2 regions of the Streptomyces sp. NPDC107550 genome follow, and region 2 is predicted to be linked to the other one. Evidence: riboswitches for the same ligand, from Rfam matches in the RefSeq annotation. Region 2 holds a riboswitch; the other holds the start of a gene.
The links. A riboswitch is a leader RNA that binds a small molecule or an ion and turns the genes downstream of it on or off. The one in region 2 is predicted to bind glycine.
Positions count from the first base shown of each region.

Region 1: it holds a riboswitch for glycine, as region 2 does, so the genes downstream of both, gcvT (glycine cleavage system aminomethyltransferase GcvT) here and gcvP (aminomethyl-transferring glycine dehydrogenase) in region 2, are expected to answer to the same signal.

Region 1 covers NZ_JBVKBC010000015.1:89,667-105,054, forward strand. Annotated here, with positions in the region: gene sigJ (RNA polymerase sigma factor SigJ) at 1-116, opposite strand, end outside; gene ACZ7LY_RS20855 (hypothetical protein) at 299-709, shown strand; gene ACZ7LY_RS20860 (trimeric intracellular cation channel family protein) at 755-1,426, opposite strand; gene ACZ7LY_RS20865 (M1 family metallopeptidase) at 1,437-2,834, opposite strand; gene ACZ7LY_RS20870 (ABC transporter ATP-binding protein) at 3,293-4,426, opposite strand; gene ACZ7LY_RS20875 (ABC transporter ATP-binding protein) at 4,453-5,550, opposite strand; gene ACZ7LY_RS20880 (ABC transporter permease) at 5,547-6,548, opposite strand; gene ACZ7LY_RS20885 (ABC transporter substrate-binding protein) at 6,696-8,468, opposite strand; gene ACZ7LY_RS20890 (ABC transporter permease) at 8,579-9,583, opposite strand; gene ACZ7LY_RS20895 (enhanced serine sensitivity protein SseB C-terminal domain-containing protein) at 9,962-10,801, opposite strand; partial or broken gene ACZ7LY_RS20900 (enhanced serine sensitivity protein SseB) at 10,916-11,671, opposite strand; gene ACZ7LY_RS20905 (AAA family ATPase) at 12,010-12,612, opposite strand; glycine riboswitch at 12,788-12,887, shown strand; glycine riboswitch at 12,888-12,989, shown strand; gene gcvT (glycine cleavage system aminomethyltransferase GcvT) at 13,056-14,171, shown strand; gene gcvH (glycine cleavage system protein GcvH) at 14,259-14,636, shown strand; gene glyA (serine hydroxymethyltransferase) at 14,642-15,388, shown strand, end outside.
Region 2 covers NZ_JBVKBC010000022.1:961-16,348, reverse strand. Annotated here, with positions in the region: gene ACZ7LY_RS24845 (hypothetical protein) at 521-1,102, shown strand; gene ACZ7LY_RS24840 (DUF5999 family protein) at 1,521-1,721, shown strand; gene gcvP (aminomethyl-transferring glycine dehydrogenase) at 1,954-4,839, opposite strand; glycine riboswitch at 5,025-5,120, opposite strand; gene ACZ7LY_RS24830 (PRC-barrel domain-containing protein) at 5,235-5,615, shown strand; partial or broken gene ACZ7LY_RS24825 (DNA polymerase IV) at 6,411-7,505, opposite strand; gene ACZ7LY_RS24820 (MerR family transcriptional regulator) at 7,552-8,172, opposite strand; gene ACZ7LY_RS24815 (bifunctional nuclease family protein) at 8,351-8,824, opposite strand; gene ftsR (transcriptional regulator FtsR) at 8,911-9,642, opposite strand; gene ACZ7LY_RS24805 (FHA domain-containing protein) at 9,670-10,614, opposite strand; gene ACZ7LY_RS24800 (DUF881 domain-containing protein) at 10,697-11,593, opposite strand; gene ACZ7LY_RS24795 (small basic family protein) at 11,599-11,931, opposite strand; gene ACZ7LY_RS24790 (DUF881 domain-containing protein) at 11,928-12,833, opposite strand; gene ACZ7LY_RS24785 (sugar phosphate nucleotidyltransferase) at 12,921-15,388, opposite strand, start outside.

The DNA of each region.
Region 1 (15,388 bases), on a different contig from region 2:
GGGTTGCGGACGGCGGCGCGGCGCGCGGGCTCCAGCGCGTACCAGCGGGCGTAGGTCTCCTGGACGGCGTCCTCCGCCTCGGCGAGCGAGCCGAGCAGCCGGTACGCCACGTCCATCAGGCGCCGCCGCTCCCCCGCGACCAGCGCGTCCGATCCCGTATCCGCCCTGTCCCCCGCCACAGCCCCCGCCCTCCCCCGGCGCCCGCCGCGCACGCCGCCTCACATTTCGCGGGGCTGTGTCGTCGACAGGTCGAGCGAGCCTATCGATCACGCCGCCAGGCAGAACAGGGGTCTTCACCATGACCGTCACCACCACGCCCACCGCCACCGCGCCCACCGCCGCCACGCCGCGCACCACGCTGTTCCTGCGCGTCGCGCTCGCCCTCCAGGCGGTGACGGTCTTCGCGCAGGCCGTCACCGCCGGGCTGCTGCTGTCGGGAGCGGGCGGCGAGACGCTGCACGGGATCGGCGCGCGCGTGATGTACGCCGCGTCGATGCTGTACGTCGTCGCGGCCGTGCTCGCCTGGCGGCCGGGCGGGGGCCCGGCGCGGCCGATCGCGTACGCGGCCGGGTTCCTGGCCCTCGCCTCGGCGCAGGTCGTCCTCGGCATCGCGCACGTCCCGGCGGCGCACGTCCCGCTGGGCGTGCTCATGTTCGGGCTGAGCGTGCTGCTGCTCGCGCGGTCGCTGCCGGCGGGCCGCCGGGCCTGAATGGACCGCACCCACAGCTCTACGGATCTACGGGGTCTACGGGGTCTACGGGGTCTCGTCGGTGACCTCGACGGCGGCCGAGCGGCGGTTCCAGGCGCGCGGGGCCCGCCAGTGGTAGCGCATGGCGAGCAGCCGCAGCACGAACGCGGTCAGGACCGCGATACCGCTGGTGAACGCGTCGAGCGTGTCGAGGCGGATGCACACGACGACGATGACCGCGCCGACCATGGCGGGCACCGCGTACAGGTCGCGGTCCCAGCGGACCAGGGAGGGCACCTCGTTGGCGATGATGTCGCGGGCGACGCCGCCGCCGACCGCCGTGGCGACGCCGAGCGCGGCGGACGCGGTGAGGCCGAGCCCGTGGGCGTACGCCTTGGTCGTGCCGGTGACGCAGAACAGGCCGAGGCCGGCCGCGTCGAAGACGTTGACGGCGGTCTGGGTGCGTTCGACCTCCGGGTGCAGGAAGAACACCAGGGCCGCCGCGAACAGCGGGGTCACGAAGTAGCCGAGATCGGTGAAGGCGGCCGGGGGGACCGCGCCGATGACGACGTCACGGAACAGCCCTCCGCCCAGCGCGGTGGCCTCGGCCAGCGCGGCGATGCCGAAGACGTCCCAGTTCTTGCGCACGGCCATGAGGGCACCGGAGATGGCGAAGACGAAGATGCCGACGAGGTCGAGCGAATGCTGGACGGAGGGCGTGAACAGTTCCTGGATCACCCGACGATTGTTACAGGGCGGGTTTGCCCGCCTTGTGCAGCCAGGTCGTGAAGAGGTCGTCGAGGTCCTGTCCCGAGACCTTCTCGGCGAGGCGCTGGAAGTCGGCGGTGTCGGCGTTGCCGTACCGGTGGAGCCTGGTCCACGCCGGGAGCAGGCGGAAGAAGGCGCGTTCGCCGATGCGCTCGCGCAGGCTCTGGAGCGTCATCGCGCCGCGCTGGTAGACGGCCGACGCGAACATGGTGTCGCGCTGCGGGTCCGCAACGACGATGTCCCAGAACGGGGAGGTGGCCGGGCGGGAGTCGTAGGCGGCGCGGAACGAGTCGTGCGCCGAGCGGACGCCCTTGTGCTCCGCCCACAGCCACTGGGCGTAGGTGGCGAAGCCCTCGTTCAGCCAGACGTCCTTCCACTGGTCGACGGAGACGGCGTCGCCGAACCACTGGTGGGCCAGTTCGTGCACGATGGTCGACTCGGAGCGGACGGCGGAGTAGATCGGCTTGGACTGGGTCTCCAGCGAGAACCCGGCCTCGGGCATGTCGTCGACGATCGCGCCGGTCTCCTCGAAGGGGTACGGGCCGAACACACCGGACCAGTAGTCGGTGGCCTCGGCGGTCACCGCGTACACGTCGACGCTGTTGCTGTTCGCCAGTACGGGGTCGATGGCGACGTAGACGGGCGTGCCGGCGGGGGTGCGGCCGGTCTTCACGTCGAACTTGCCGATGGTGGCGGTCGCCAGATAGCTCGCCATGGGCTTCGACTCGCGCCAGTGGTGGACGGTCGTGGCGCCGTCCTTGGAACGGGACGTGCCGACGAGCCGGCCGTTGGAGACACCGGTGAGGCCCGTGGGGGCCTTGATGCGTATGTCGTACGTGGCCTTGTCGGAGGGGTGGTCGCTGGAGGGGAACCAGGTGGACGCGGCGTTCGGCTCGCAGGCCACGAACACGCCGTCGTCGGTCTTCATCCAGCCGTAGCTGGAGCCGAACACGATGGGCCCGCTGAGCGGCTGGGGCACGCCGCCGTAGGTGACGGTGGCGGTGAACTCGCGGTTCTTGCGCAGGGGCGAGCGCGGGGTGATGACGATCTCGTCGCCGTCGCGGGTGAACGCGGCGGGTCTGCCGTCCACGTCGACGCGGGTGACGGTGAGCTGCTGGAGGTCCAGGTCGAAGGAGGACAGGTCCTTCGTGGCGCGGGCGGTGACGGTCGTACGTCCGTCGAGGCGGGCGGTGGCGGGGTCGTACGCGACGTCGAGGTCGTAGTGGCGTACGTCGAAGCCGCCGTTGCCGAGGGTCGGGAAGTACGGGTCGCCGATGCCGGCGGTGCCGGGGGTGGGGGCGGGGGCGGCGGCGATCAGGGTGAAGGAGGTGGCTGCCAGGGTGAGGGCGGCCAGTCTTGCCGTACGGGAGAGAGCCATCGGGGTCCCTTCGTGCGGTTCCGCTGATTCGGACACGGAGACTCTGCCGTCTGGCTCCCGCCGTGTACATGCCTCCCCCACACCCAATCCCGGCCAGATTGCCCAACCGGCGCCGAGGCCAGCCCCCGCTCCTCAATCGCCGGAGGGGCTGGGAGTTGAGGACGAGGCCAGCCCGCCAGGGCCGGAGGCTGGGAGCGGGCGCTGAGGCCAGCCCCCTCAGGGGCGCGGGGAACTGCGCGAGAAGCCCCACCGGGCTGAACTGAACGCACAACATCAACGCACCCGGCGCTGGGTGCCGCCTTGCCCACCCGTGCCGCCCCAGGCGGCAGACTGCCCAAGGCGGGGGCGGCTCCCCCAGGGCACCGGTGCTGATCGCCCCGCCAGGGGCGCGGGGAACTGCGCGGCCAGCCACGACGCACCCCGCGCCCCGGGACCCCGCCCCAGCCGAATGCGGGGCGTTAGTTTTCCGGAGCCGGCGTGGGGGCCGGGACTGTTACGACGTCTATCGCTTCCTTCGCCGCCGCCAACAACTTCGTATCCCCCGGCTCCTGATCCACCGCATTCTCGGGATGATGACAAGCCACCTGATGCCCAGCGCCAAGCTGAATCAGCGGAGGCTCCTTCGTCGCGCAGACCTCCGTCGCCTTCCAGCACCGCGTATGGAACCGGCACCCGGCAGGCGGATCGATCGGCGAGGGAACGTCCCCGCGCAGCAGGATCCGCTCGCTCTTGGCCCCCCGCCGCTTCGGGTCCGGCACCGGCACGGCCGACAGCAGCGCCTTGGTGTAGGGGTGCATGGGCGTGGCGTACAGGTCGTCCCGGTCGGCGAGTTCGACGATCTTGCCGAGGTACATCACGGCGATCCGGTCGGAGACGTGCCGGATGACCGACAGGTCGTGCGCGATGATCACGTACGTGAGGCCGAGTTCGGCCTGGAGGTCGTCGAGGAGGTTGACGACCTGCGCCTGGATGGAGACGTCGAGCGCGGAGACGGGCTCGTCGGCGACGACCAGCTTGGGCCGCAGGGCGAGCGCGCGGGCGATGCCGATGCGCTGGCGCTGGCCGCCGGAGAACTCGTGCGGGTAGCGGTTGTAGTGCTCGGGGTTGAGCCCGACCCGCTCCAGGAGTTCCTGCACGGTCTTCTTGACGCCGCCCTCGGGCTTGACGCCCTGGAGCCGGAACGGCGCGCCGACGATCGTGCCGATGTTGTGGCGCGGGTTCAGCGACGAGTACGGGTCCTGGAAGATCATCTGGACGTCGCGCCGGTAGGGCCGCATGGCGCCGGTGCCCAGGTGGGTGATGTCCTTGCCCTCGAACTCGACGCGCCCGCCGGTCGGTTCGAGCAGCCGCGTGATGAGCCGGCCCATCGTGGACTTGCCGCAGCCGGACTCGCCGACGACGCCGAGGGTCTCACCGGAGCGGACGTCGAAGGTGAGCCCGTCGACGGCCTGCACGGCGGCGACCTGCCGCTTGAGCAGGCCCTTCTTGATGGGGAAGTGCTTGACGAGGCCGTCCACCTTGAGCAGCGGCTCGCCCTTGGCGGGCTCCGGCGAGGTCGCCGGGGTGTCCTTCGCCTGCTGAGGGATCGTCATCTCGGTCTCGGGTCCTTTGGCGTCCGTCACAGCTTCGGCGCAATCTCTTCGGTCCAGATCCGCTCCCGCTCCTCGCCCGACATGTGGCAGGCGGAGAAGTGTCCGGGGCCGACCTCGCGCAGTTCGGGGCGCTGGGTGCGGGTGATGTTGTCCTTGGGGACGTCCGCGTACGGGCAGCGCGGGTTGAAGGCGCAGCCGTCCGGCAGGTTGATGAGGCTCGGCGGGGAGCCCTTGACCGGGGTGAGCCGTTCGGTCTGGGCCCGGTCGATGCGCGGCATGGAGCCGAGCAGGCCCCAGGTGTACGGGTGTTGCGGCTCGGTGAACACCTTCTCGGCGGAGCCCCGCTCGACGCACCGGCCGCCGTACATGACGAGGAGTTCGTCGGCCATCTCCGCGACGACCCCGAGGTCGTGCGTGATCATGATGACGGCGGAGCCGAACTCCTTCTGCAGATCGCGGATCAGGTCGAGGATCTGCGCCTGCACGGTCACGTCGAGGGCCGTGGTCGGCTCGTCGGCGATGAGGAGTTCGGGGTTGTTGACGAGCGCCATGGCGATCATCGCGCGCTGGCGCATGCCGCCGGAGAACTCGTGCGGGTAGGCGTCGACGCGCTTGTCGGGCTGCGGGATGCCGACGCGGTCGAGCATCTCGATCGCCCGCTTGCGCGCGGTCTTCTTGTCGACGTCGTGGTGGACGCGGTACGCCTCCACGATCTGCTTGCCGATCGTGTAGTACGGGTGCAGCGCGGAGAGCGGGTCCTGGAAGATCATCGCCATGTCCCGGCCGCGCAGCTTGCGCACCTTGTCCGGGTCGGCGGAGAGCAGTTCCGTGCCGTCGAGCCAGATCTCGCCGCTGATGCGGGCCTTGCCGCGCCCGTACTGGCCGGCGGTGTGCAGGCCGAGGATGCCGAGCGAGGTGACGGACTTGCCGGAGCCGGACTCGCCGACGATGCCGAGGGTGCGGCCCTTCTCCAGCGAGAAGGAGAGCCCGTCGACGGACTTGACCAGGCCGTCGTCGGTCGGGAAGTGCACCTTGAGGTCGCGGACCTCGAGGAAGGCGCTGGGGGTGCCGGAGGCGGGGACGGGTTCGCCGACCGCCGCTCCGGTCTTGTGCAGTTCGGTCATCCCAGCCTCACTCGCGGGTCGATGACGGCGTACAGAAGGTCCACGACGAGGTTGGCGACGGCGATCGCGAGGGCCGCGATGAGCGTCACGCCGAGGATCACGGGCAGGTCCTTGTTGCTGATGGCCTGGACCGCCGCGAGGCCGAGGCCCGGCAGGTTGAACGTGGACTCGGTGAGCACGGCGCCGCCGAGCAGCACGCCGAGGTCGAGCCCGAAGACGGTGAGGATCGGCGTCATCGCGGAGCGCAGGGCGTGCCGGGTGATGACGGCGGACTCGCCGAGGCCCTTGGCGCGCGCGGTACGGATGTAGTCCTCGCCCAGGATCTCCAGCATGGTGGCGCGGGTGAGGCGGGCGTACATGGCGGCGTTGAGGAAGGCGAGCACGATCCACGGCAGGATCAGCGTCTGGAACCACGTACCGACCGAGTCGTCCGTGGACAGGGAGTCGGCGATGCGGACCCAGCCGAGGCTGTGCACGAAGACGCCCATGGCGACCATGCCGGTGAAGAAGACGGGGAGCGAGACGCCGCCGAGGGCGGTCGACATCGCGGCGCGGTCCCACAGGGTGCCGCGCTTGAGGGCGGAGAGCACACCGGTGGCGACGCCGGCGGCGAGCCACAGGACGCAGGCGCCGGCGGCGAGGGCGCCGGTGACGGGCAGGGCGTCCTTCAGGGTGTTCCACACGGGCTCCTCCGTGCGGAAGGAGTACCCGAAGCAGGGGGCGGCGCAGTGCGTCACGTCGTTGCCGTTGACGTAGTCGCGCCCCATCGGGATGCCCTTGATGAAGTCCCAGAACTGGACCAGTACGGGGTCGTCCAGACCGAGTTTGATCCGGATGCCCGCGAGCTGCTCGGCTCCCGTGGCCTTGCCGGCGAAGAGGACGGCGATGTCCTGACCCGCCCATTTGGGCAGCATGAAGAAGATGGTGAAGGTCGCGAGCAGGACGACGAGCACCATGATGACTACGGCGAACAGGCGCCGGATGAGATAAGCAAGCACTGTGCGCGGCCCGGCGGCGGACCCGGCCCCTCGTGAGGGTCGTGGTCGCCGCCCGGGGCCATCACCTGCCCTTCGGACTGGCGGGTTTCGGCGGCGGAGCGGAGCGGGGCCGGGCGGCGGACGCGGTCCGCCGCCCGGCTGGGGGTGTTACTTGACGACGCCGAGCGAGGCGTAGTCGTAGCGACCGCTGTACGCGTCGGACATGTAGACGTTGGTCAGACGCGGGCCACGCCAGGTGATGTTCTTCTCGTAGATGAAGGGCATCCAGTCGGCCTGGTCGAGGATGCGGTGGTCCAGCTCCTCGTAGATCTTGCCGGCCTTGTCGGGGTCGGTCTCCGCGATGGCCTTGTCGAAGAGGCCGTCGATCTTCTTGTCCTTGATCTGGGACTCGTTGTAGTTACCCGTGGAGGCGAGGAAGCGGCTGTCCCACAGCGGCTGGCCGAAGCCCTGGCCGGACGGGAAGTCCGGGCCCCAGCCGCTCATGGTCATGCCGTAGCCGCGAGCCTTGACGACCTTCGGGGAACCGGTGATCGCGGAGGTCTCGGCGCCGTCGAGGGCGTCGACCTCCAGCTTGATGCCGACCTTGCCGAGCTGCTCCTGGAGCGCCTCGGCGGTGTCGACCTCGCCCGGGTTGTTGTTACGGGCGGTGATCTTCGTGGAGAAGCCGCCGGGCTTGCCGCACTGCTTCAGCTCGTCCTTGGCCTTGGCGACGTCCGGCTTGCCCTTGCGGGCGAGGACGCCGTACGGGTCGTAGTCGCTGTGGCCCTTGATGGAGACGGGCAGCGTGGAGTTGGCGATGTCGCCGCCGGCCAGCTTGCCGCCGCGGGTCTGCTGGAGACCGGCGAAGTCCGTGCCGTAGAACACGGCCTTGCGGCAGTGGACGTTGTCGAACGGCTTCGCGGTGTGGATCAGGGCGACGTAGCGCACGAAGGCGGTGCGCATGTTGTCGACGCTGTTCTTGTGGTCCTGGACGGCGGTGACGCGACCCGACTGGGTCATGCCCGTGCCGTTCAGGTCGACGTCGTAGTCGCCTTCCATCAGACGCTTGTCGTTCTCCTCCAGGTTGGCGGAGATCGTCACGTCGATCTTGTCGGGCAGCGCGGCGCGGACCGGGTCCGAGGACTTCTGCCACTTGTCGTTGCGCACGAGGACGATCTTCTTGCCGGCCTTGTACGACTGGAACTTGTACGGGCCCGCGGAGAAGGGGTGCTGGGTGTACTTGGCGCCGGTGTCCTTCTCGCGCTTGACCGCGGAGCCGGTCGGCATGGCGAGGAACTGCTCGAAGTCACCGTTGGGCTTCGGCAGGTGGAAGATCACCGTCTTGGCGTCGGGCGTGTCGATCGCCTTCAGGCCGAGCTTGTCCTTGGACTTGTCCTTGTAGGGGCCCTTGTACTCGCTCTTGGGGTCGAGGTTCTGCTTGATGTACTGCGGGCCGCCGGTGATGGTGTCGGTGGCCCAGCCGCGCTCGATGCCGTACTTGACGTCCTGCGCGGTGATCGGGGAGCCGTCCTCCCACGTGATGCCGTCGCGCAGCTTGTACGTGTAGGTCTTGCCGCCGTCGGTGATCTTGGCGGGGGCCTCGGCGAGGTCACCGACCAGCTCGGTGGACGCCTTGCCCGGCTTGGGCGCGTACGTCACGAGCTGACGGGTGTAGAAGCGCATGAAGTCCCACGTCATGCCGTAGTAGGCGCGCTGCGGGTCGGCGGAGTCGAGGTCCTGCTTGCCGACCATCTTCAGCGTGCCTCCCTTCTTCGTCGAAGGGTTGGCGACCTTGTTGTACGCGGCGTCGTAGCCCGCGCCCTTCGACGACCCCTTGGAGTCGTCGCCGTTGCCGCCGCCGCACGCCGTGGTCGACACCAGCGCCGCGACAACGAGGGCCGCGCCGGCGGCGAGCCGTCGTTTCGAGGTACCTGTGGACATTTTCTCGTAACCTCCGAGATCGCGGTCCTGGGCGAAGCGCCGAAGAACCAGGGAGTTGGGGCCACCTGACGGTGCGGCAGGGGGCTTACTGGGCAAGCCTGTTGGATCGGTCACCGGGAACCCTTCGGGTCGAGCGCGTCACGCAGCCCGTCCCCGAAGAGGTTGAACGCCAGGACGGTGACGAAGATCGTGACGCCGGGGAAGACCATGAACATCGGGTCGTGCTCGTACGTCTCGAGCGCGTCGCGGAGCATGCCGCCCCAGGACGCGGTGGGCGGCCGGACACCGGCACCGAGGAAGCTGAGGGCCGCCTCCGTGAGGATGTTCGTCGGGATCATCAGCGTCGTGTAGACGGTGATGGGGGCGACGAGGTTCGGCAGCAGCTCGCGGAAGAGGATGTGCCGGGAGCCGCCGCCCAGGGAGCGGGCCGCCTCCACGTACTCGCGCTCGCGCAGGGAGAGCGTCTGGCCGCGGACGATGCGGCCGATGTAGGGCCAGCCGAAGAAGCCGATGACCATGACGAGGACGGCGATGCGCACCCCGCTGCCGGTGAGGCCCAGCAGGTCGTCGGGGAGGACCGAGACCAGGGAGATGATGAACAGGAGCTGCGGGAACGACAGGAGCAGGTCCATGACGCGGCTGATCAGCGCGTCGACCCAGCCGCCGAAGTAGCCGGCGATGATGCCGAACAGCGTGCCGAGGGCGACGGCGACGATCGCCGCGAGGAACGCGACGAGCAGCGAGATGCGGGCGCCGTAGACGATGCGGCTGAACACGTCGCGGCCCTTGTTCGGTTCGAGGCCGAAGAGGAAGTCGCCGCTGACGCCGCCGAGCGCGCCCTGGGGCATGTTCGTCAGCGGGTCCAGCTTGTCCTGGTGGAAGTCGTTCGGCGGGTGGCCGAGCAGGCCCACGATCAGCGGCGCGAAGACCGCGACGAGGATGAGGAGTACGACAACGATGCCACCGCCCAGGGCGACCTTGTCCCGCTTGAGACGGTTCCAGGCGATCTGCTTCAGGGACCGCCCCTCGACCTTGCGACCCGCGTCGCTCGCGGCGGCGTCGACCGGCGCGGTCGGCTCCGCTTCCGCGGTCGTGTCGTGCAATGGTGCCGTCATCGTGGCAAGGACCCCTCTCAACCGGCGGTGACCGGCCCGCACTTGCCGCTGTAGCGGCGTGGTTCAGTCCGTCGAACTCGTCGTACACAGAGGCGAAGCCCCTTGGTGCGGGAGTCTTCAACCTGGGTATGAGCTGTAGCCAGACCCGGCGGGGAATGGATGCCTAAACGTGATGCTGTCTGGGGGGTTCCGTTATCCGGACGGCCGTGAACGGCGTGCGGACAGTGGGCAGTTGGGGCCCAATCGGCGCCAGGTCGGACATAGGGCCCACAGGTGCGGTTCTCCTGTCCAACCGTCCTGTTCCCGAAATCGTCCGCGCGCGGCGGGAGTTCGGAGCGCGGAAGGCGGCGGAAGGTAGCGGAAAAGCGGCGGAAAGGCTCAGTACGCCCCGCCGTACGGCGGCGGGTAGCCGTAGCCGCCGGGTGCGCCGGCGGCGGGGGCCGCGTGGGCGTCGCGGTCGTAGAACGGGCGGGCGTGGGCCCGCAGCCACATCGCCACCGGGTCGTGCGCGTCGGACATGGCGACGGTGGAGACCGGCAGCCCCTCGGGCACGGCCGGGACGGACTGCTGCATCATCGCCCGGACCGCGTCCACGGACGCCGGGGACGTGTCGTACACGTCGAGGCCGATGGCGAGGTAGGGCGCGCCGAGCGCGGGCTGCACCCAGGCGCGGCGCAGCGAGCGGACGGCGCTCGTGCGGTGCGCGTTCTGCGTGAGGAGGGCGTAGAACTGCGGGATCTCGATGGTCGGCTCGGTCAGCCGGAGCGGGCCCGCGGGCTGCCGGTCGAGGCCGCCCGCGATGCGCCGCAGGTCGAGCCAGGGGATGCCGACGCCGCCGCCGGGGGCGTGCGGGTTGAGCCAGAGCCCGTAGTGGTCGGGGTAGAGGGTGCGGGCCGCGTCGACGCCGCCGACCACCTCGTAGGCGCGGGACCAGCCGGACGCGGACAGCTCCTGGGCGGAGGTGACGCAGGGGGCGTACGAGAAGCCGTCGACCTCCATGTTCCCGTACTGAGCGTCGGGCGAGCCGGCCTGGCCGTGCCACAGCAGCATCCACACCTGGCCGGACGCGGGGTCGGCGAGGGCCTGGAGCAGTTCCTCGTACGCGTCGTAGCGCCCGGGGGCGACCTGGCGCAGCATGTGCTCGACCTTGCCCCAAGGTCTCGACTCCGCCCGGCCGGGGGAGGCCCCACTGGCCGCGGACGCGCCCGACGCACTCACCCGTAACCGCCCCTTCGATACGTCCGTGTCCCGCGTGACCGGGGCCTCGCGCCGACCGGTCAGGTCATGAAACCAGCTTAAGCGGCGTCGTCGACAGCGACTTGACGCACGCCGTCACGCTTGCCGTACGTAGAAGGGCCGGACGTGGGAGCGCAGCCAGTCCGCGACCGGGTCCTGTGTGACGTCGAGGAACACCAGGTTCACGGGCCAGGCGACGGGCGCCCGGCCGAGCGCGCGGCCCAGCGCGTCGAGCGGGATGTCGCCGACCGCGCCGTCGGACGGGACGAGTTCCACGCCGATGAACAGCGACGGCTCGGCGTCCTCGACGACGGCGAGGCAGCGGCGGGCGGTGAGGACGGTGCCGACGGCCTCGAACTCCTCGCGGACGGCGGTGAGGAGGTCCACGGGGTCGATCTGCCAGTCCGGCTCGGAGAGCAGGACACGGCCGCCGGTCGCGGGGCCGTCGAGCGGGGAGTGCCCGGTGCGGGCCAGCGCGGCGACGGCGGGCGGGGGCAGCGGGACGCCGACCGTGCCGTCGGGGTTGAGGGCGAGGCCGACCTGGGCGGGCAGTCCGCGCGCGAAGTCGACGGCGGGGGCGACCGTGCAGTCCATCCGGCCGCCGGTGACCTGCATGAACTGCTGCTCGGAGGTGAAGGCGGGGACGTACGCCTGCCCGTCGATCTCCAGCGTGGGCAGGTCCAGGTCGCGGCTGGCGGTGCTGCCGCCCTTGGGCAGGGGTATCCACAGATGGCTGCGGCCGAGCGCCTCGACGATGCGGCCGCCCGCGCCCGGCTGTCCGAGGGCTGCGGCGAGCACTTCTTCCATCTCGTTGGCCGGCCAGCCCTGCGCGGGGTGCGGGTGCGCGTGGGCGTGCGCGGGCGCGGGCGGAGGGGCGTGCGCGGCCGCCGGCTCGGGCGCGGGAGCACTCCCGTGGTCGGGGTACGCCTGGTGGTCCGGGTACGGCTGGTGCTCGGGGTACGGCTGGTGATCCGCGTACGCCTGGTGATCCGGGTACGCCTGAGGGTCCGGGTGGGCCGGATGTGCCTGAGGGTCCAGGGGTGACTGATGCGCCGGATATGCCTGGTGGCCCGGGTGTGCCGGGGGTGTCGTCGCCGCGTGTTCCGTAGCCGGGTGTTCCATAGGCGCCGACGATAACGGGTGGCCGCGCGCCCCGGCCCGGGTACCGCCGACCCCGCCCGCGAGGCCGCTCATGTCAGCGTGAACGTGATGCCGCTGAGCGCGTCGGTCGCCGCCCGGTCCAGGAGCACCGCCGACGCGATCCCCTCGGGCAGTTCCCCGCGCTCCGTGGCGGTGACCAGCGCGCCGACGGCCCTGCGGTGCCGGGCGAACGCGTACCGCGAGACCGCCCGCCCGCGCTCGCGCTGGCCGTGCAGCGCCTGGCCGGCGGGGACGTCGAGCAGTACGAGGTGGACGGCGACGCCCCGGCGCCGCGCGGTGCGGCTGACCCAGCGGCGCACCCACGCCTGGGTGCCGCAGTCGTGGACGACGACGCTCGCGCCGGAACGGATCGCCCGGCGCAGGGCGCTGTAGTGCGCGACGCGGACCAGCGGCCGGTAGAGCGCGTACGGCAAGAACCGCGGCAGCCGGGCGGCCCAGCGGTCGCGGGTGTCCTGGGAGTCGACGAGCAGCACCGGGCCCGCGGGCACCGCCCGGCGCATCAGCGTGGACTTGCCGCTGCCGGGCAGCCCCGACAGGACGACCACGTCCCCCTCGGCGAACCCGATCCGGCGGGGCGTGCGCCCGCGCCGCCCGCGCAGGTCCCGTACCGTCCGCTGCCGCGGCACCCGCATCCCCGTGAGCGCCGCCCCGCAGACCGCTGCGACTGACTTGTGCACCGTGATCGCCCTCCCCCTCGGGTCACCCTTCTCCTGCCCGCCAAGTGTAAAGAGAAGGTAATGCGGTACAAGGGGTCTGCCCGCCGGACAGGCATGCAATGATGTGCCCGCAAACTGCATACCGGCCGCTTGAATCCGCGCGGGAGAGTTCCGGACGTCCAAGGACGGCCGGGCGCCGAAGGAGCAAGTCCCTCCCTTGAATCTCTCAGGCCCCGTACCGCGCGGGCGAGGCACATCTGAAAAGCGGACCGCCCCCTGCCGTTCGGCGGTTCCACCCAAGGTGCAAGCCCCTCGGGGCGAACCTCTCAGGTTCCGATGACAGATGGGGAGGAACCTCCTTCGTGGAGGCCCTTTCACGGGGACCCTCGCCATCGCCGTCATGCCCGGGAGCACCTGTTATGACCCGCACCACCGCCTTGGACGCCCTGCATCGTTCGCTCGGCGCCACCATGACCGACTTCGCCGGCTGGGACATGCCGCTGCGCTACGGCAGCGAGCGCGACGAGCACAACGCCGTGCGCACCGCGGCCGGCCTCTTCGACCTGTCGCACATGGGCGAGATCACCGTCAGCGGCCCCCAGGCCGTGGACCTGCTCAACCACGCGCTCGTCGGCAACATCGGCTCGGTCGGCGCGGGCCGCGCCCGCTACACGATGATCTGCCGCGAGGACGGCGGCATCCTCGACGACCTCATCGTCTACCGCCTCGCCGAGACCACGTACATGGTCGTCGCCAACGCGGGCAACGCGCAGGTCGTCCTCGACGCCCTCACCGAGCGCGCCGCCGGCTTCGACGCCGAGGTCCGCGACGACCGCGACGCGTACGCACTGCTCGCCGTCCAGGGCCCGAACTCGCCGTCCATCCTCAAGTCGGTCACCGACGCGGACCTCGACGGCCTGAAGTACTACGCGGGCCTGCCGGGCACCGTCGCCGGCGTCGAGGCGCTCATCGCGCGCACCGGCTACACCGGCGAGGACGGCTTCGAGCTGTTCGTCGCCCCCGCCGACGCCGAGAAGCTGTGGCAGGCGCTGACCGAGGCCGGCGCCGGGCTCGGCCTCGTCCCCTGCGGCCTGTCCTGCCGCGACACGCTGCGCCTTGAGGCGGGCATGCCGCTGTACGGGCACGAGCTGACGACGGACCTCACGCCGTTCGACGCCGGGCTCGGCCGGGTCGTGAAGTTCGAGAAGACCTCGCACGGCGACGACTTCGTCGGCCACGACGCCCTCAAGGCCGCCGCCGCGCGCGCCGAGAGCGCCCCGCCCCGCAAGCTCGTCGGCCTGATCGCCGAGGGCCGCCGGGTGCCGCGCGCGGGTATGCGGGTGGTCGCGGACGGCCAGGTCGTCGGCGAGGTCACCTCCGGCGCCCCCTCCCCCACGCTGGGCAAGCCGATCGCCATGGCGTACGTGGACGCCTCGCACGCCGAGCCGGGCACGGCGGGCGTCGGCGTCGACATCCGCGGTACGCACGAGCCGTACGAGGTCGTCGCGCTGCCGTTCTACAAGCGCCAGAAGTAGCCCCGCCCCCGGCGCCGGAGGCAGCCCGCCGCAGGCGCCCGACCCCTCTGTCACCAGCACCGCCCCGCGTACAGGAGAATTCGCATCATGAGCAACCCCCAGCAGCTTCGCTACAGCAAGGAGCACGAGTGGCTGTCGGCCGTCGAGGACGGCGTCGCCACGGTCGGCATCACGGAGCACGCGGCGAACGCGCTCGGTGACATCGTGTTCGCCCAGCTCCCCGAGGTCGGAGAGACGGTGACCGCGGGCGTGACCTGCGGCGAGCTGGAGTCGACGAAGTCGGTCTCCGACCTGTACTCCCCCGTCTCCGGTGAGGTCACCGAGACCAACCAGGACGTCGTCGAGGACCCGGCCCTCGTGAACTCGGCCCCCTTCGAGGGCGGCTGGCTGTTCAAGGTCCGGCTGAGCGAGGAGCCGAAGGACCTGCTCTCCGCCGACGAGTACACCGCGTTCTCCGGGAGCTGACCGAGATGTCCGTACTGAACGAGTCCCTGCACGCGCTCGACCCCGAGGTCGCGCGCGCCGTCGACGCCGAGCTGCACCGCCAGCAGTCGACGCTGGAGATGATCGCGTCGGAGAACTTCGCCCCGGTCGCCGTCATGGAGGCGCAAGGATCGGTCCTGACGAACAAGTACGCGGAGGGCTACCCCGGCCGCCGCTACTACGGCGGCTGCGAGCACGTCGACGTCACCGAGCAGATCGCCATCGACCGGGTCAAGGAGCTGTTCGGCGCCGAGTACGCCAACGTGCAGCCCCACTCGGGCGCCTCCGCCAACCAGGCCGCCCTGTTCGCGCTCGCCAAGCCCGGCGACACGATCCTCGGCCTGGACCTCGCGCACGGCGGTCACCTCACGCACGGCATGCGCCTGAACTTCTCCGGCAAGCAGTTCGACGTGGTCGCGTACCACGTGGACGAGGCCGGCCTCGTCGACATGGCCGAGGTCGAGCGGCTCGCCAAGGAGCACCGCCCGAAGGTGATCATCGCGGGCTGGTCGGCGTACCCGCGCCAGCTCGACTTCGCCGAGTTCCGCCGGATCGCCGACGAGGTCGAGGCGTACCTGTGGGTCGACATGGCGCACTTCGCGGGCCTGGTCGCGGCCGGTCTGCACCCGAACCCGGTGCCGTACGCGGACGTCGTGACGTCGACCACGCACAAGACGCTGGGCGGTCCGCGCGGCGGCATCATCCTCGCCAAGAAGGACTTCGCCAAGAAGCTG
Region 2 (15,388 bases):
CCTTCCTCGCGTGGGCAGCCCGCTGATCCGGCCGCGTGTCACGGTGGATGATGCCCAGGCGATGTGATCGATAACGCCCCGCGCGGGCCCGCGGAGCAGTACGCTCCCAGCAGTTACCCCGCGGCACATTCCTTAGGCATGCGGCCCGCCGCAGATTCACCGGCCGGAAGCCTGGTGAAAAACGCCGATCGGAATCGGCCGACCGGCCCGGTGGAAAGGCCGAGGTCACCCGAGTGGGTTCCCCGGTAAATAGGAAGCAAACCCACAAATCACCGCTGCCACGACGGCCGAAGAACGCCTTGCCAGGTGTATCCGGCGCCCATCCGGAAACACGGATGGAACATACGTCGTATAAACTCCGCGGACGAGACAGAGTGTCGGCGCCCGCGGCCGAGGCCCCCGCCCCCTCTGCCCCGCGCACTTTCCTCGCGCACCTATGCGCACCCGCAGCAGACAGCGCCGTCCGCTCGCTCCGCACCGCCCCGTTCCACGTGCCTGTCCACACGAGAGGCGACCCACCATGCCCCTGCATGTCCCGCCGGCTCCCGCGCCCGCCCTGCGCAGTGTCCTCACGGCCCTCGGTTCCCCCACCGCCGTCCGCGAGGCACGCACCCCGTCGCTGCGCTCCGCGGCCTCCGCCCGCCCCGAACTCCCGCTGCCGGTCCACGTCCTGGACCGCATCACCGACGCCACAGGCCAGGCCCGCGCGCGGCTCAGCGGCTGGCGGTTCCTGATCCGCTGCGACGACCGCTCCCTGGCCGCCGCCGACACCCTGCTCACCGCGGACGGCTGGGCGTTCTCGCACTTCTTCGAGGGTCCCTACGTCACCTCCACCGAGCGCGCGCTGCGCCAGGCGGAGGCCCTGCCGAAGACCTACCAGCCGCGCCTGCTGTCGGTGCCGGAGCTGTACATGCTCACCCTGTGGCTGCACGGCGACCCCGCGGCGGACGCCGGCGAGGGCCGGCCGGCCGCCGACGACATCCTCGTCCCGCTCGCTCCCGCGCCGCCCGGCATCGCCGCGTACCGCCCGCACCGCGTGGCGGACCTGCTGCCGGTCCTGACCCACCGCCTCACCCCGCCGCCGGCGACCCTCATCGCCTGACGCGACCGGAAGCACCACCCGCCCTGTGCCCCGCGCCGCCCGCCGTCCGGTCGCGGGGCACAGCCCTGCCCGCGCCCGCGCCGCGCGCACCCGGGAGGACTAGCCCGCACGGGCCACCCCGAACCATCCGAAGAGGCCGTGCAGTTGACCTGAACCGCCCGCAAGAGTGATGCGTCTAGCTCCAGTGAGGACCGCTGCTACGAAATACCTGCGGAACGACTCCCGCGGGGCAACACTGGGTTCCGACCGAATGAATCGGGGGGCGGCCATGAACGAGCCTTCAAGCCGCGGCAAGCAGAACACGACGCACACGACGACCACCACACACCCGACGAGCACCACGAGCGCCACGAGCACCGTCAAGCACCACGGCCAAGCCGACGTCATCGAGATCACTTCGCAGCGAAAGATCCCCTCCATGTGCCAGCACCAGCCTTCGTGCCCCTCAGCCGACTCCGCGGACCGCGAGGCCGCGCTCCCCGTGGCTCACCACCCGGAGCAGGGCTGGAGCCTGCTGTGCAACGGCGTCCTCCTCTTCGAGGACACCGGCGAACTGCTGCCCAACGGAACGATCATCGCCCCCCACCGCCCCCTCTCCCGAGTAGTAACAGCAGCCTGACGCCTGCAAACCCCGAGAGGACAAGCGCCCCGACAGGGGCGCGGGGAACTGCGCGCTCAGCCCCAACGCACCCGCACGAACCCCGAATCCCCAGGGGGCAAGCCCCGATAGGGGCGCGAGGAACTGCGCGCTCAGCCCCAACGCACCCGCACGAACCCCCACCCCCGGGGGGCACCCCCAAAAAAGGACACGGGCCCCTCCGAAGAGAGACCCGCACCTTAAAACCCGCCAACTACCCCTCGTACGCATCCAACGGCGGACAAGAACAAACAAGGTTCCGATCCCCGAACGCCTGATCGATCCGACGAACCGGTGGCCAGTACTTGTCGGCCACAGACACCCCCGCAGGGAAGACCCCCTCGCCCCGCGAGTAGGCGTGCTCCCACTCCCCGCCGAGCATCCCGGCCGTGTGCGGAGCATTCCGCAGCGGGTTGTCCTCCGCGGGCCAGACCCCGGACGCGACCTTCTCGATCTCCCCGCGGATAGCGATCATCGCGTCGCAGAACCGGTCCAGCTCGACGATGTCCTCGCTCTCCGTCGGCTCGATCATCAGCGTCCCGGCCACGGGGAACGACATGGTCGGCGCGTGGAAACCGTAGTCGATGAGCCGCTTGGCGATGTCGTCGACGCTGACCCCGGTCGCCTTGCTGATCGGCCGCAGGTCGATGATGCACTCGTGCGCGACGAGCCCGCCGGGCCCGGTGTACAGCACGGGGAAGTGCGGCTCCAGGCGCTTGGCGATGTAGTTCGCGGAGAGCACCGCGACCTGCGTCGCCCGCTTCAGCCCCTCGCCGCCCATGAGACGCACGTACGCCCAGGAGATCGGCAGGATGCCCGCGGAACCCCACGGCGCCGCCGAGATCGGGCCGACGCCCGTCTCGGGACCGGCGGCCGGCTGCAACGGGTGGTTGGGCAGGTACGGCGCGAGGTGCGCGCGCACACCGACCGGACCGACGCCCGGGCCGCCGCCGCCGTGCGGGATGCAGAACGTCTTGTGCAGGTTGAGGTGCGAGACGTCCCCGCCGAAGCGGCCCGGCTTGGCGAGACCCACCAGCGCGTTCAGGTTCGCGCCGTCCACGTAGACCTGGCCGCCCGCGTCGTGCACCGCGGCGCAGATGTCGGCGACGTGCTCCTCGAACACACCGTGCGTCGAGGGGTACGTGATCATGAGTACGGCCAGCTCGTCGGCGTACTGCTCGATCTTCGCGCGCAGGTCCGCGATGTCGACCTCACCGTCGTCGGCGGTCTTGACGACGACGACCTTCATGCCGGCCATCACAGCGCTCGCCGCGTTGGTGCCGTGCGCGGAGGACGGGATGAGGCAGACGGTGCGCTGCTCGTCGCCGTTGGCGCGGTGGTAGCCGCGGACCGCGAGGAGCCCGGCCAGCTCGCCCTGCGAACCGGCGTTCGGCTGGAGGGAGACCTTGTCGTAGCCGGTGACCTCGGCGAGACGTTCCTCCAGCTCGCGGATGAGCGTCAGATAGCCCTCGGCCTGCTCGGCGGGCACGAACGGGTGGAGCTGACCGAACTCGGGCCAGGTCACCGGCTCCATCTCGGTCGTCGCGTTCAGCTTCATCGTGCAGGAGCCGAGCGGGATCATGCCCCGGTCGAGCGCGTAGTCGCGGTCGGCGAGCTTGCGCAGGTAGCGCAGCATCGCGGTCTCGGAGCGGTGCTGGTGGAACACCGGGTGCGCCAGGTACTCGTCCTCGCGCAGCAGGCCGGCCGGAAGGGCGTCGACGGCCTCGGCGTCCAGCGCCTCGATGTCGGCCTCGACTCCGAACGCGCTCCACACGGCGGCGAGCTGCGCGCGGTTCGTCGTCTCGTCGCAGGCGACGGAGACGTGGTCGGCGTCGACCAGGCGCAGGTTGACCCCGCCCTCGCGGGCCGCGTCCACGACAGCGGCGGCCTTGCCGGGCACGCGCACGGTGAGGGTGTCGAAGTACGAGCCGTGCACGACCTCGACTCCGCCCGCGGTGAGACCGGCGGCGAGAACGGTCGCGTAGCGGTGGGTGCGGCGGGCGATCGTCTTCAGGCCCTCGGGCCCGTGGTAGACGGCGTACATGCCGGCCATGACGGCGAGCAGCACCTGCGCGGTGCAGATGTTGCTGGTGGCCTTCTCGCGGCGGATGTGCTGCTCACGGGTCTGGAGCGCGAGCCGGTACGCCTTGTTGCCGTCGGCGTCGACGGAGACGCCGACCAGGCGGCCGGGCAGCGAGCGGGCGAACTTCTCGCGGACCGCCATGTAGCCGGCGTGCGGGCCGCCGAAGCCCATGGGCACGCCGAAGCGCTGGGTGGTGCCGACGGCGATGTCCGCGCCCAGCTCGCCGGGCGAGGTGAGCAGCGTGAGGGCGAGCAGGTCGGCGGCGACGGTGACGATCGCGCCCATCTCGTGCGCCTGGTCGATGACGGGCTTGATGTCCCGCACGGCACCGGAGGCGCCGGGGTACTGCACGAGGACGCCGACGACACCGCGCTCGGCGACCTCGGCGGGGATGCCCGCGCTGAGGTCGGCGACGACGATCTCGACGCCGGTCGGCTCGGCGCGGGTCTGGATCACGGCGATGGTCTGGGGCAGGGCGTCGGCGTCGATGACGTACACGCCGTTCTTGACCTTGCCGATGCGCCGGGACAGCGCCATGGCCTCGGCGGCGGCGGTGCCCTCGTCCAGCAGGGAGGCGCCGGAGGTGGGCAGGCCGGTCAGCTCGGCGACCATGGTCTGGAAGTTGAGCAGCGCCTCCAGGCGGCCCTGCGAGATCTCCGGCTGGTACGGCGTGTAGGCCGTGTACCAGGACGGGTTCTCCATGACGTTGCGCAGGATGACCGGCGGGGTGAACGTGCCGTAGTAGCCGAGGCCGATCATCGAGCCGAGTACCTGGTTGCGGTCGGCGAGCGAACGCAGCTCGGCCAGGACCTCGGCCTCGGTCCGCGCGCCGGGCAGGTCGAGCGCCTCGGCGCTCTTGATGACGTCCGGCACCGCGGCGGCCGTCAGCTCGTCGAGCGAGCCGTAGCCGACCTGCGCGAGCATCTTGGCCTGCGCGGCGTCGTCCGGGCCGATGTGGCGCTGCTCGAAGGGGATTCCCTGCTCCAACTCGGAGAGCGGAATGCGATGGGCGGTCATGACGGGGGCCTCCTGGTCATTGCGACCTACGAGGGGCACCACGGCGCGGGTGCCCGGACGGCCTCCCCCTCTGTCATCTCAACCTGAGAGCTTCACCGGCCCGGCCCGCGCTCCCACGGGGCATGCCGGTTTTCACCGTCGGTGAGAGCGGAAAACGTGCGCCCCGCCCTGCTTTCCAGAGTGACCTCGTCCGTGCGGTACGGGTGCCTGAGAGATTCCGGGGAGGATTTGCTCCTTCGGCGCCCCCGACGACTGTCCGGGGACTCTCCCGCACGGGGTCAGCAGCCGTCTGCCAGCCTACCAGCGGCTACTTGGCCGAGGGGTTCGAGTGGCCGCCTTCCTCATTGTGCTCTTTCGTAGTGTTTACACATGAGTTGCGATCAGTTGGAGGCACCGTGCAGACCGATGTCGATCCGCGCAATCTGATCGGCCGCAAGGCTTTCGACCGCACCGGGGCCCGGATCGGCACGATCGACGAGGTGTACCTCGACGACGCCACCGGAGTCCCCGAATGGGCGGCCGTACGGACGGGTCTGTTCAGCCGGGACGCCTTCGTGCCCCTGGAGCCGAGCGAACTGGTCGACGGCACCCTCCGCGTCCCCTTCGACCGCGCCCTGATCAAGGACGCCCCGGACTTCGGCGTGGGCCGCCACCTCTCCCCCGAGCAGGAACTCCAGCTCTACCACCACTACGGACTGGACGTCACCGCGCCGCCGGCCCCGGACGACCTGACCTTCGGCCGGACCGCCCGCCCCGAGGACGACCCCCGCCGCTGACCGGACCGCCCCTGGAACCACGCCCGCTCCCCCGCTCGGCGGAACTCCCGCCCGGCCGCTTCTCTACGGCATCTCGCTCCCCTGCGCTCATCCCGGACTCCCCGCCTCCTTCCTCGCCCCCGGCTCCCCGGCACTGCCCGCGCCCTCCTCCGCCGCGTCACCGGCCTCCGGCTCGACCGGCACCAACGGCAACGGCTCCGCCGGTTCCAGCAGCGGGTCGTCCACGGCGAAGGTCCGCACCCGCCCCGGCACCCGTGAGTACGGCGTCTCGAACCGCACCGTCACGCGTCCGAGCCCGCTGCCCTGCACCCACCCGGGCCCGAACTCCGCGTGCCGGATGTCATGGCCCGCCATCCAGCGCCGCTCAGCCCCCGACGCGCCCTGTGCGCCGGGCGCCACGACAGCCCCGGCCCCCGCCTGAGCCACCGCGCCCCCCGGCACGCCCGGCCCAACACCGGCCACGCCCGACACACCGGCCCCATCGGAGCCCCCGCCATCGCCGATACCACTGGCATCACCGCCACCGCCGGCCCCACCCGCACCACCGGCACTGCCGACACCGCTGGCTCCGCCCGCACCACCGGCTCCACCAGCTCCACCCGCACCACCGGCAGCACTAGGCCCGCCCGTATCCCCGGCACCCACCACCCCACGCACACCAATCCCGCCCCCATAACCCCCACCAGAGCCAGAGTCCCCCGCATCCCCCAGCACCCCCACCACGGCCCCCGCAACCCCCTCTGAGCCCTCCGCACCCCCACCCGTACTCCCCGCCCCCGGGCCCCCGGCAGTCGCCTCCTCGGCCCGCTCAGCCGCCGCCGCGGCCTGCGCGAACAGGTCCTCCTGGGTAAAGTCCGCGAGCCCGCTGACGCCGACGCCGAGCAGCCGGACGCCCCCGGTCGTGTCCACGGACTCCAGCAGCCGCGCCGCCGCCTCCCGCACCACCCCGGGGTCGTCGGTAGGCCCGCGCAGGGTCTCCGAACGGGTCAGCGTCGAGAAGTCGTACCGCCGCACCTTCAGGACTACGGTCCGTCCCGACCGCCCGGCTCCTCTGAGCCGCTCCACGCAGCGGTCGGCGAGCCGCTGCACCTCGGCCCGCACCCGCACCCGGTCGTGGATGTCGACGTCGTACGTGTCCTCGACGGACACCGACTTGGAGTCGCGCTCGGCGACCACGGGCCGGTCGTCGTGCGCCAGCGCCATCGCGTACAGGTGACTGCCGTGCGCCTTGCCCAGCAGCCGCACCAGCTCGTCCTCGCCCGCCTCCGCGATCTCCGCGACCGTGAGGATGCCGGCCCGCCGCAGATGGTCGCCGGTCGCGGGTCCCACGCCCGGCAGGATCCGCACGGACTTCGGCCCGAGCAGCGCCCGCTCGGTCCCCGGCGGTATCAGAAAGAGCCCGTCCGGCTTCGCCTCCTCCGAGGCGATCTTGGCGAGCATCTTGGAGGCGGCGAGCCCCACCGAACCGGTCAGCCCGGTCACCCGCCGGATGTCCTCCCGCAGCCGCACCCCCACCGCCCGCGCGGACTCCTCGTCCCAGGCGGTGCCCCCGGCCTCCAGATCGACGAACGCCTCGTCCAGGCTCAACGGCTCCACCAGCGGCGACAGCTCCCGCAGCAGCCCCATGACCTGCTCGCTGACCGCCTTGTACAGCCGGAATCTCGGCACCAGATACGCCGCGTTCGGAGCGAGCCGTCGCGCCTGCCCCATCGGCATCGCCGAATGCACCCCGAACACCCGCGCCTCGTACGACGCCGTGGCCACCACTCCGCGCGGTCCGAGCCCGCCGACGACGACCGCTTTCCCGCGCAGGCTCGGCTTGGACGCCTGCTCCGCCGAGGCGTAGAAGGCGTCCATGTCGAGATGCAGGATCGTCGGCGCGGTTCTCACATGTCCGATGCTGCCCTACGCCACTGACAACGGGACCTCAGCCACGTCACACGGCCCGGTTGCGCCGCCTGGCCAGCTCATCCTGGGGGTTGTGCCCGACCAGCGTCTCGCCGGTGTCGACGCGCTCGCCGTGCAACTGCGACAGGGCCGCCTCGACGTCCCGCCACACCACTCCGACGGCGATCCCGAAGATCCCCTGCCCGCCCTGGAGCAGATCGTGGACCTCGGCCGGCGACGTGCACTCGTAGACCGTGGCCCCATCGCTCATCAGCGTCATCCGCTCCAGGTCCCGGAACCCGCGCTCGCGCAGATGCTGCACGGCCGTCCGGATGTTCTGCAAGGAGACGCCGGTGTCCAGGAAACGCTTGACGACCTTCAGGACGACGACGTCCCGGAAGCTGTAGAGCCGCTGCGTCCCCGACCCGTACGCGGGCCGCACGCTCGGCTCGACCAGGCCCGTCCTGGCCCAGTAGTCCAGTTGGCGGTACGTGATCCCGGCCGCCGCGCACGCGGTCGGCCCCCGGTACCCGATCTGCTCGGACGTCGCGTCGCCCTCCGCCCCCGACCCCGCAGGCACGACCTGCGAGAGCTGCTGAGGGTGATCGGCCGCGCTGCCGTGAAACGAGTACGGTCCGCCCGTAGCCGTACCGTCGCCGCTGCTTCTCACGCCGACCTCCTCTTTGACCTGCCCTCTCGACGGTAGGCAGTCACAGGGGGTGCGTCAACGAACGCCACACTCGCCACGCCGAGTGATAATCACCCTACGAGTGGTTTCCCGTGTCCCACCGCGGGGAAAGGCTAGCCGAATGTGCCGCGGCGACCGCCGAATGGCGGCCGCCCGCTGATCACTGACTGTTGGTCCCGAAGTCCTCGGGTGAGATCTGGTCGAGGAACTCGCGGAACTTCTCCACCTCGTCCTCCTCCTCGTCCGGGATCGCGATGCCGGCGTCGTCCATGACCCCGTCACTGCCGAAGATCGGCGTGCCCGTGCGCAGCGCGAGCGCTATGGCGTCGGACGGGCGGGCACTGACCTCGACCCCGCTCGCGAACACCAGCTCCGCGTAGAACACGCCTTCTCGCAGGTCCGTGATCCGGACTTCGGTCAGCTCCTGACCGACCGCTTCCAGCACGTCCTTGAAAAGGTCGTGCGTCAGCGGCCTCGCGGGGGCCATGCCCTGCTGGGCGAAGGCAATGGCTGTCGCCTCCCCCGGTCCGATCCAGATGGGGAGGTAGCGGTCGCCTCCCACTTCACGCAGGAGCACGATCGGCTGGTTGGAGGGCATTTCGACCCGGACACCTACGACGTCGAGCTCGTTCACACAGCAACCCTAGGACGTGCCCGGCCGGTTTGGGTAGTCGGGCATGCTCCGCGGGCCGGGCCCACGGCGCTCGCCCGCCCCTGCGATCAGGGAAGACGCACCCCGAGAGCGGTCTGCACAAGTGCCGCGTGCAACCGCACGGTCAGCCCTGCCAGCTCCTTGGCGCGGGCCTGGGCGAGCGCCCGCGTCTGCGGATTGCGGTGCACCTTGAGGGGGGCGACGACGGAGTCCACGAGGCCGGCCTCCCGGTCGGCGGCGGCCCGCATGACCCGCAGATGACGCGGCTCGATGCCGAACCGGCCCAGATCGCCGATCAGCTCGGCCACCAGGACGGCCGACGCGTCGTAGCCGCCGTCCGGCAGCGCCGCGATCAGCCCGTAGGACTCCCACTCCACCAGCTCCGCCTCGTCGATCTCGGCGGCGGCGAGCAGTTCGTCGCGCCCGATCCGGGCGGCGGTGGGGCCGTCCTCGCCCTCATCGGCGGGGTCGCCCGGCCGCCCCGGCGCGGGGACGGGCAACGACTCGCCCCGCTCCAGAGCGTCGAGCTGCTCCTTGATCACCTTCAGCGGCAGGTAGTGGTCCCGCTGCATCCGCAGGACATGAGCCAGCCGCTCGACGTCCTCCGGACCGAACTTGCGGTAGCCGGAAGGCGTCCGCTGCGGCTCGACGAGCCCCTCGGACTCCAAGAACCTGATCTTGGAGATGGTCACCTCGGGAAACTCTTCGCGCAGCACGTTCAGAACGGTGCCGATGCTCATCTGTCGACTGTCCGCAGTGGCGGTGCCGCCCGCGGCACCGCCCCTCGGTGTGTGAAGCATGGACCTTCCTGACGGTTGGCTGACGGTTCAGATACCTCGCTGGCTCGCGTAGAACACCAGCCGGTACTTGCCGATCTGCACCTCGTCACCGTTGTTCAGCAGCACGGAGTCGATGCGCTCACGGTTGACGTACGTCCCGTTGAGGCTGCCGACGTCGGAGACCGTGAACGAGCCGTCCTGCTGGCGACGGAACTCCACATGGCGGCGCGAGACGGTCACGTCGTCCAGGAAGATGTCGCTCTGCGGGTGACGGCCCGCCGTGGTCAGATCGCCGTCCAGGAGGAAGCGGCTGCCCGAGTTCGGACCGCGCCGCACCACCAGGAGCGCCGAGCCCATCGGCAGCGCGTCCACCGCGGCCTGCGCCTCGGGCGACAGGGCCGGCAACTGCGTCTGGCCGGTGGCCTCCGGATCGTAGGACTCAAGACCGGAGATGGAGATCGTGGAGGTCGTCTCGGACGGGCCCTCCGCCGCGATCCCGCCCCGCAGCGGCGCACCGCAGTTGGAGCAGAAGCGGCTGTTCTCGCCGTTCCGGTTTCCGCACCTCGTACACACCAGGGCCGACATGGATGGATCACCCTCCTGCCGCGGCTGCCCCGCGGGGGCGTGGGACTCGTACGGGCCGGAACCAAACCCTCCACCCGTACGTGAGGTCGACGGTTCCCCGAAACCTATGCGGCCGGAACCGGCAGGGTCAACAGACGACGCGCCCTGTCCGCCCGAATTGTCTCCACCGACCTGGTCCCGGAACAGCGGGCGCTCGCCCACCTGCGTCTCCGGCACATCTCCCTGGCGCGACGCGCGGTGACGGTTGTCCTCACGCGCGCTCTTGCCGAACAACTTCGCAAACAACTTCACGGGCGATTCCCCTTGACCGAAACAGACCCGCCCGTGGGGCAGGACGAACCCTGACTGCACACATCGGCGTACCTCGCTGACACGGACATCCTCACAACGTCCGGGTCCGCGAAACAGTTTCCACCACGCACCCCGCCTACGGTGCGCCGACCCCCCGCAACCTCATGCCCTTGCACGACATCCCCCATACACCCTCGTCTCACTGCGAGGACGACCGAGCGTAGTCAGGCCGCTGCGCAGCTCGCAAGGCGTCCACGACGATCTTCTCCGACCGGCTGACAGCCACCGTGGCCTGCTCCTTCTCCAGCGTCTGCACCACACCTCCCGGGATGTTCAGGGCCGGTTCGAGGTCCTGCGGCTTGCCGATGACCTTGAAGCGGTACGGCTGGTTGATCTTGTGACCGTCGACGCTGACACCCTTGCCGCCGGTTCCGTCCGTGAGGTACGTGTTCGCCACGACCCGCACGCCGTTCACCTGGATCGCCTCGGCGCCGGCGGCCCGCAGCTCCTGGACCGCGTCGAGCAGCATGTCCGCCTGGACCGCCCCCTTCGTGTCCGTGACCGTCATGGTGATGCCGGGCCCCTGAGCGCCCACGGTGCCCGCGAGGATGCCGAGCTGCCGTTCCTTCTCGACCGTCTGCTTGCGCGCCTCCTTGGCCTGGTCCGAGCTGTTCTCCAACTCGGTGCGCTGGTCCTGGAGGCCCTGCTTCTCATCCTCTAGACGCTGAGTACGGTCGTCGAGTTCATCGAGGATGCGCACAAGATCTTCCTGACGCGCCCCGCGCAGCGAACTGTTGTCGCTGGTGGACCGCACCTGGATGGCGAGCCCGAGCCCCAGCCCGAACAGCAGCAGCGCGACGATGAGCTGCGCGCGCGAGAACCGCGGCGGCCACAGCCCCTTCACCAGCCGCTGACGCCCGGTCAACTGCGGCTGCCCGCCCGACTTCCCGCCCTGTTGCTCGGCGGCCGGCTCGGCGGGCTCCGCGGTCCGCTCCCCGGGCGCGATCTCAGCGGGCAGTTCCCTGCGCGCGCCCGGTGTGCCCTCGCCGGCCGCGTCCCGGCCGGTGTCCTTCGCGGTGTTGTCGTCCTCGCTCATCGGCCTCACGCCCGGAACACGTGCCGCCGGATGGCGGCGGCGTTGGAGAAGATGCGGATGCCGAGCACCACCACGACACCGGTCGACAACTGGGCGCCCACGCCCAGCTTGTCGCCCAGGAAGACGATGAGCGCGGCCACGACGACGTTGGACAGGAACGACACGACGAAGACCTTGTCGTCGAAGATCCCGTCCAGCATGGCGCGCAGCCCGCCGAACACCGCGTCGAGCGCCGCGACGACGGCGATCGGAAGGTAAGGCTCGACCACCGCCGGAACCTCGGGCCGGACGAACAGCCCGACCACCACTCCCACGACGAGGCCCAGTACGGCGATCACGATGTGCCCTTCTGCTCTGCTCTCGGCTGTGCTGTACGTACGATCACGCTGGGGGCGGCGGGAAGCCTCACGTCGTCCTGCGCCGCGATGCTGGTCCGGATCCCGAAGTTCTCCTTCAGGGCGTGCAGATACAGCCCGTCGGGGCTGTTCTGGAACCGGGTGCTCAGCCGCTGTCCGTCCCCCACCGCGAGCACCGTGTACGGCGGCACCAGCGGCTTGTTGTCGACCAGTATCGCGTCACCGGCGGCCCTGATCGCGGACAGTGCCGTCAGCCGCTGCCCGTTGATGCTGACGGCCTCGGCGCCTGACTGCCACAGCCCGTTGACGACGCGCTGCATGTCCCGATCACGCACCCGCCCGGTGTCGGAGAACCCGGCGCTCTCCCGCGGCCCGCTCCCGCCGCCGATCTCGGCGGACTTGGCGTCGTCGACGACGAGTTTGACGCCGGGACCGTGCACCGGGAGCGCCCCGGACAGGATGCCCACCAGCTCGCCCTGTTCACCGCCGTGCTTCTTGAGCGCCTGGCGCTGCATGGCACCGACGTCGGTACGCAGCGAGTCGACCTTGCCCTCAAGGGCGTCGGCGGTCTTGGTCTCCTGGTCGATACGGGCGATGAGTTCTTCGCGCTCCTTCGCCACGACCGGCGCCGCGACGCGGGCCTGCGCGGCCCCCACGGTCACGACGAGCGCGGCGAGCACGAGCCCGGCCGCGAGCCCCAGCTTGGCCCGCAGTGTCTTCGGCATCCCGCTCTGCCCCGCGGCCTTCTTACGGGCGGCGGCCTCCGCGTACCCGTCGTCGAGGCTGTGGTCCATCACGTTGGTCAGCAGCGACATCGACGCGTCGGGGCGCGCGGGGCGCTTGGGGGTGCTCCGAACGGGGGGCGGCTGCGGCATGCCGCACATCGTCGCATGTCGCGGCCACTGGCTCGAAATGGCCCCACCGGCGTGCCGGTCGGCGCCCGTTCGGGCGGCCGGCCGGCACGCGGAGGCTCAGCGTCCGGCGCTGTCCACGACGGCGGCCCACTCGTCGAGCAGCTGCTGCGCGGAGGAGTCGTCCGGTCCCTCGGCCCACAGGTGCGTGACGGCCTCGGCCGGGTCGGGCAGCACCATCACCCACCGCCCGTCCGCCTCGACGACGCGTACGCCGTCGGTGGTGTCCACGAACCGGTCTCCGGCCGCCTCGACGACGCGCCGCATGACGAGCCCCTTCACGGCCCACGGTGTGGCCAGGTCCCGCTTGTGGACGTGCGCCCGCGGGATCCGCGCGTCGATCTGGCTCAGCGTGAGCTGTGTACGAGCGACGAGCCCGATGAGCCGTACGAAGGCAGCGGCGCCGTCGAACACGCTGCTGAACTCGGGCACGATGAACCCGCCGCGCCCGTCACCGCCGAAGATGGTCCGCTCCTCGCGCCCGACCCGGGTCAGGTCGTCGGGCGAGGTGGTCGTCCATTCGACCTGCGTGCCGTGGTACGCGGCGACCTGCTCGGCGATCCGCGTGGTGGTCACGGGCAGCGCGACGCGCCCGCTGCGCCGCTCGGCGGCGACGAGGTCGAGCATGACGAGCAGCGCCCGGTCGTCCTCGACGATGCGGCCCTTCTCGTCCACGAGCGACAGCCGCTCACCGACCGGGTCGAACCGTACGCCGAAGGCCGCGCGCGCCGACGCCACGATCTCCCCGAGCCGCACGAGCCCCGAACGCCTGCTGTCGGCGGATTCGGTCGGCCGCGACTCGTCGAGCCCGGGGTTGATGGTCAGCGAGTCGACGCCGAGCCGCCCGAGCAGGCTGGGCAGCACGAGCCCGGCACTGCCGTTGGAGGCGTCCACGACGACCTTGAGCCCGGATTCCGCGATCCCGGTCGTGTCGAGGTTGCGCAGCAGCGACCCGGTGTACGAGTCGAAGACGCTGGACGGGAAGTGCAGATCGCCGATCTCGCCGGGGAACGCCCGCCGGTACTCCTGTCGCGCGTACACCCGGTCGAGCTTGCGCTGACTGCCCTGGGAGAGGTCGGCACCGCGCTCGTCGAAGAACATGATGTCGACGGAGTCCGGCACGCCGGGTGTCGTACGGATCATGATGCCGCCGGCGCTGCCTCGCGCGGTCTGCTGGCGCGCGACGGGCAGCGGCACGTTCTCCAGGTCGCGTACGTCGATGGCGCTGGCCTGGAGCGCCGAGATGACCGCCCGCTTGAGCGCGCGGGCGCCTCGGGAGTGGTCGCGGGCGGTGGTGACGGTCGAGCCCTTCTTCAGGGTCGTCGCGTAGGCGCCTGCGAGCCGTACGGCCAGTTCGGGGGTGATCTCGACGTTGAGGATGCCGGAGACGCCTCTCGCGCCGAACAGGTGGGCCTGCCCGCGGGACTCCCAGATCACCGAGGTGTTGACGAAGGCGCCGGCCTCGATGGTCTTGAACGGGTAGACCCGCACATTGCCCTGGATGATCGATTCTTCCCCGACCAGGCACTCGTCGCCGATGACGGCGCCGTCCTCGATCCGCGCGGCCTGCATGATGTCGGTGTTCTTGCCGATGACGCAGCCGCGCAGGTTGCTCTGCTGCCCGATGTAGACGTTGTCGTGGACGACGGCCTTGTGCAGGAAGGCACCGCTCTTGACGACGACGTTGGACCCGACGACGGTGTGCTCGCGGATCTCGACGCCGGCTTCGACCTTGGCGTAGTCACCGATGTAGAGCGGTCCGCGCAGTACGGCGTCGGGGTGCACCTCGGCGCCTTCGGCGACCCATACGCCGGGGGAGATCTCGAATCCGTCGAGTTCTACGTCGACCTTGCCTTCGAGGACGTCGGCCTGGGCCTTGACGTAGCTCTCGTGGGTGCCGACGTCTTCCCAGTAGCCCTCGGCGACGTAGCCGTAGATGGGCTTGCCTTCCTTCATGAGTTGCGGGAAGACGTCACCGGACCAGTCGACGGGCACATCGGCCTCGACGTAGTCGAAGACCTCGGGCTCCATGACGTAAATGCCGGTGTTGACGGTGTCCGAGAAGACCTGGCCCCAGGTCGGCTTCTCCAGGAAGCGCTCGACCTTTCCTTCCTCGTCGACGATCGTGATGCCGAATTCCAGCGGATTCGGTACGCGCGTCAGGCAGACGGTGACCAGCGCGCCCTTTTCCTTGTGGAAATTGATCAGCTCGGTGAGGTCGAAATCGGTCAGGGCGTCACCGGAGATGACGAGGAACGCGTCGTCCTTCAGCGCTTCCTCGGCGTTCTTCACACTGCCGGCGGTGCCGAGTGGCTTCTCCTCGTTGGCATAGGTGAGCTCCATTCCGAGCTCTTCGCCGTCACCGAAGTAGTTCTTGACGAGCGACGCCAGGAACTGGACGGTGACCACGGTTTCGTTGAGCCCATGCCGCTTGAGCAGCCTCAGCACATGCTCCATGATCGGCCTGTTGGCCACAGGCAGGAGCGGCTTGGGCATGCTCGAGGTCATGGGGCGAAGGCGTGTGCCTT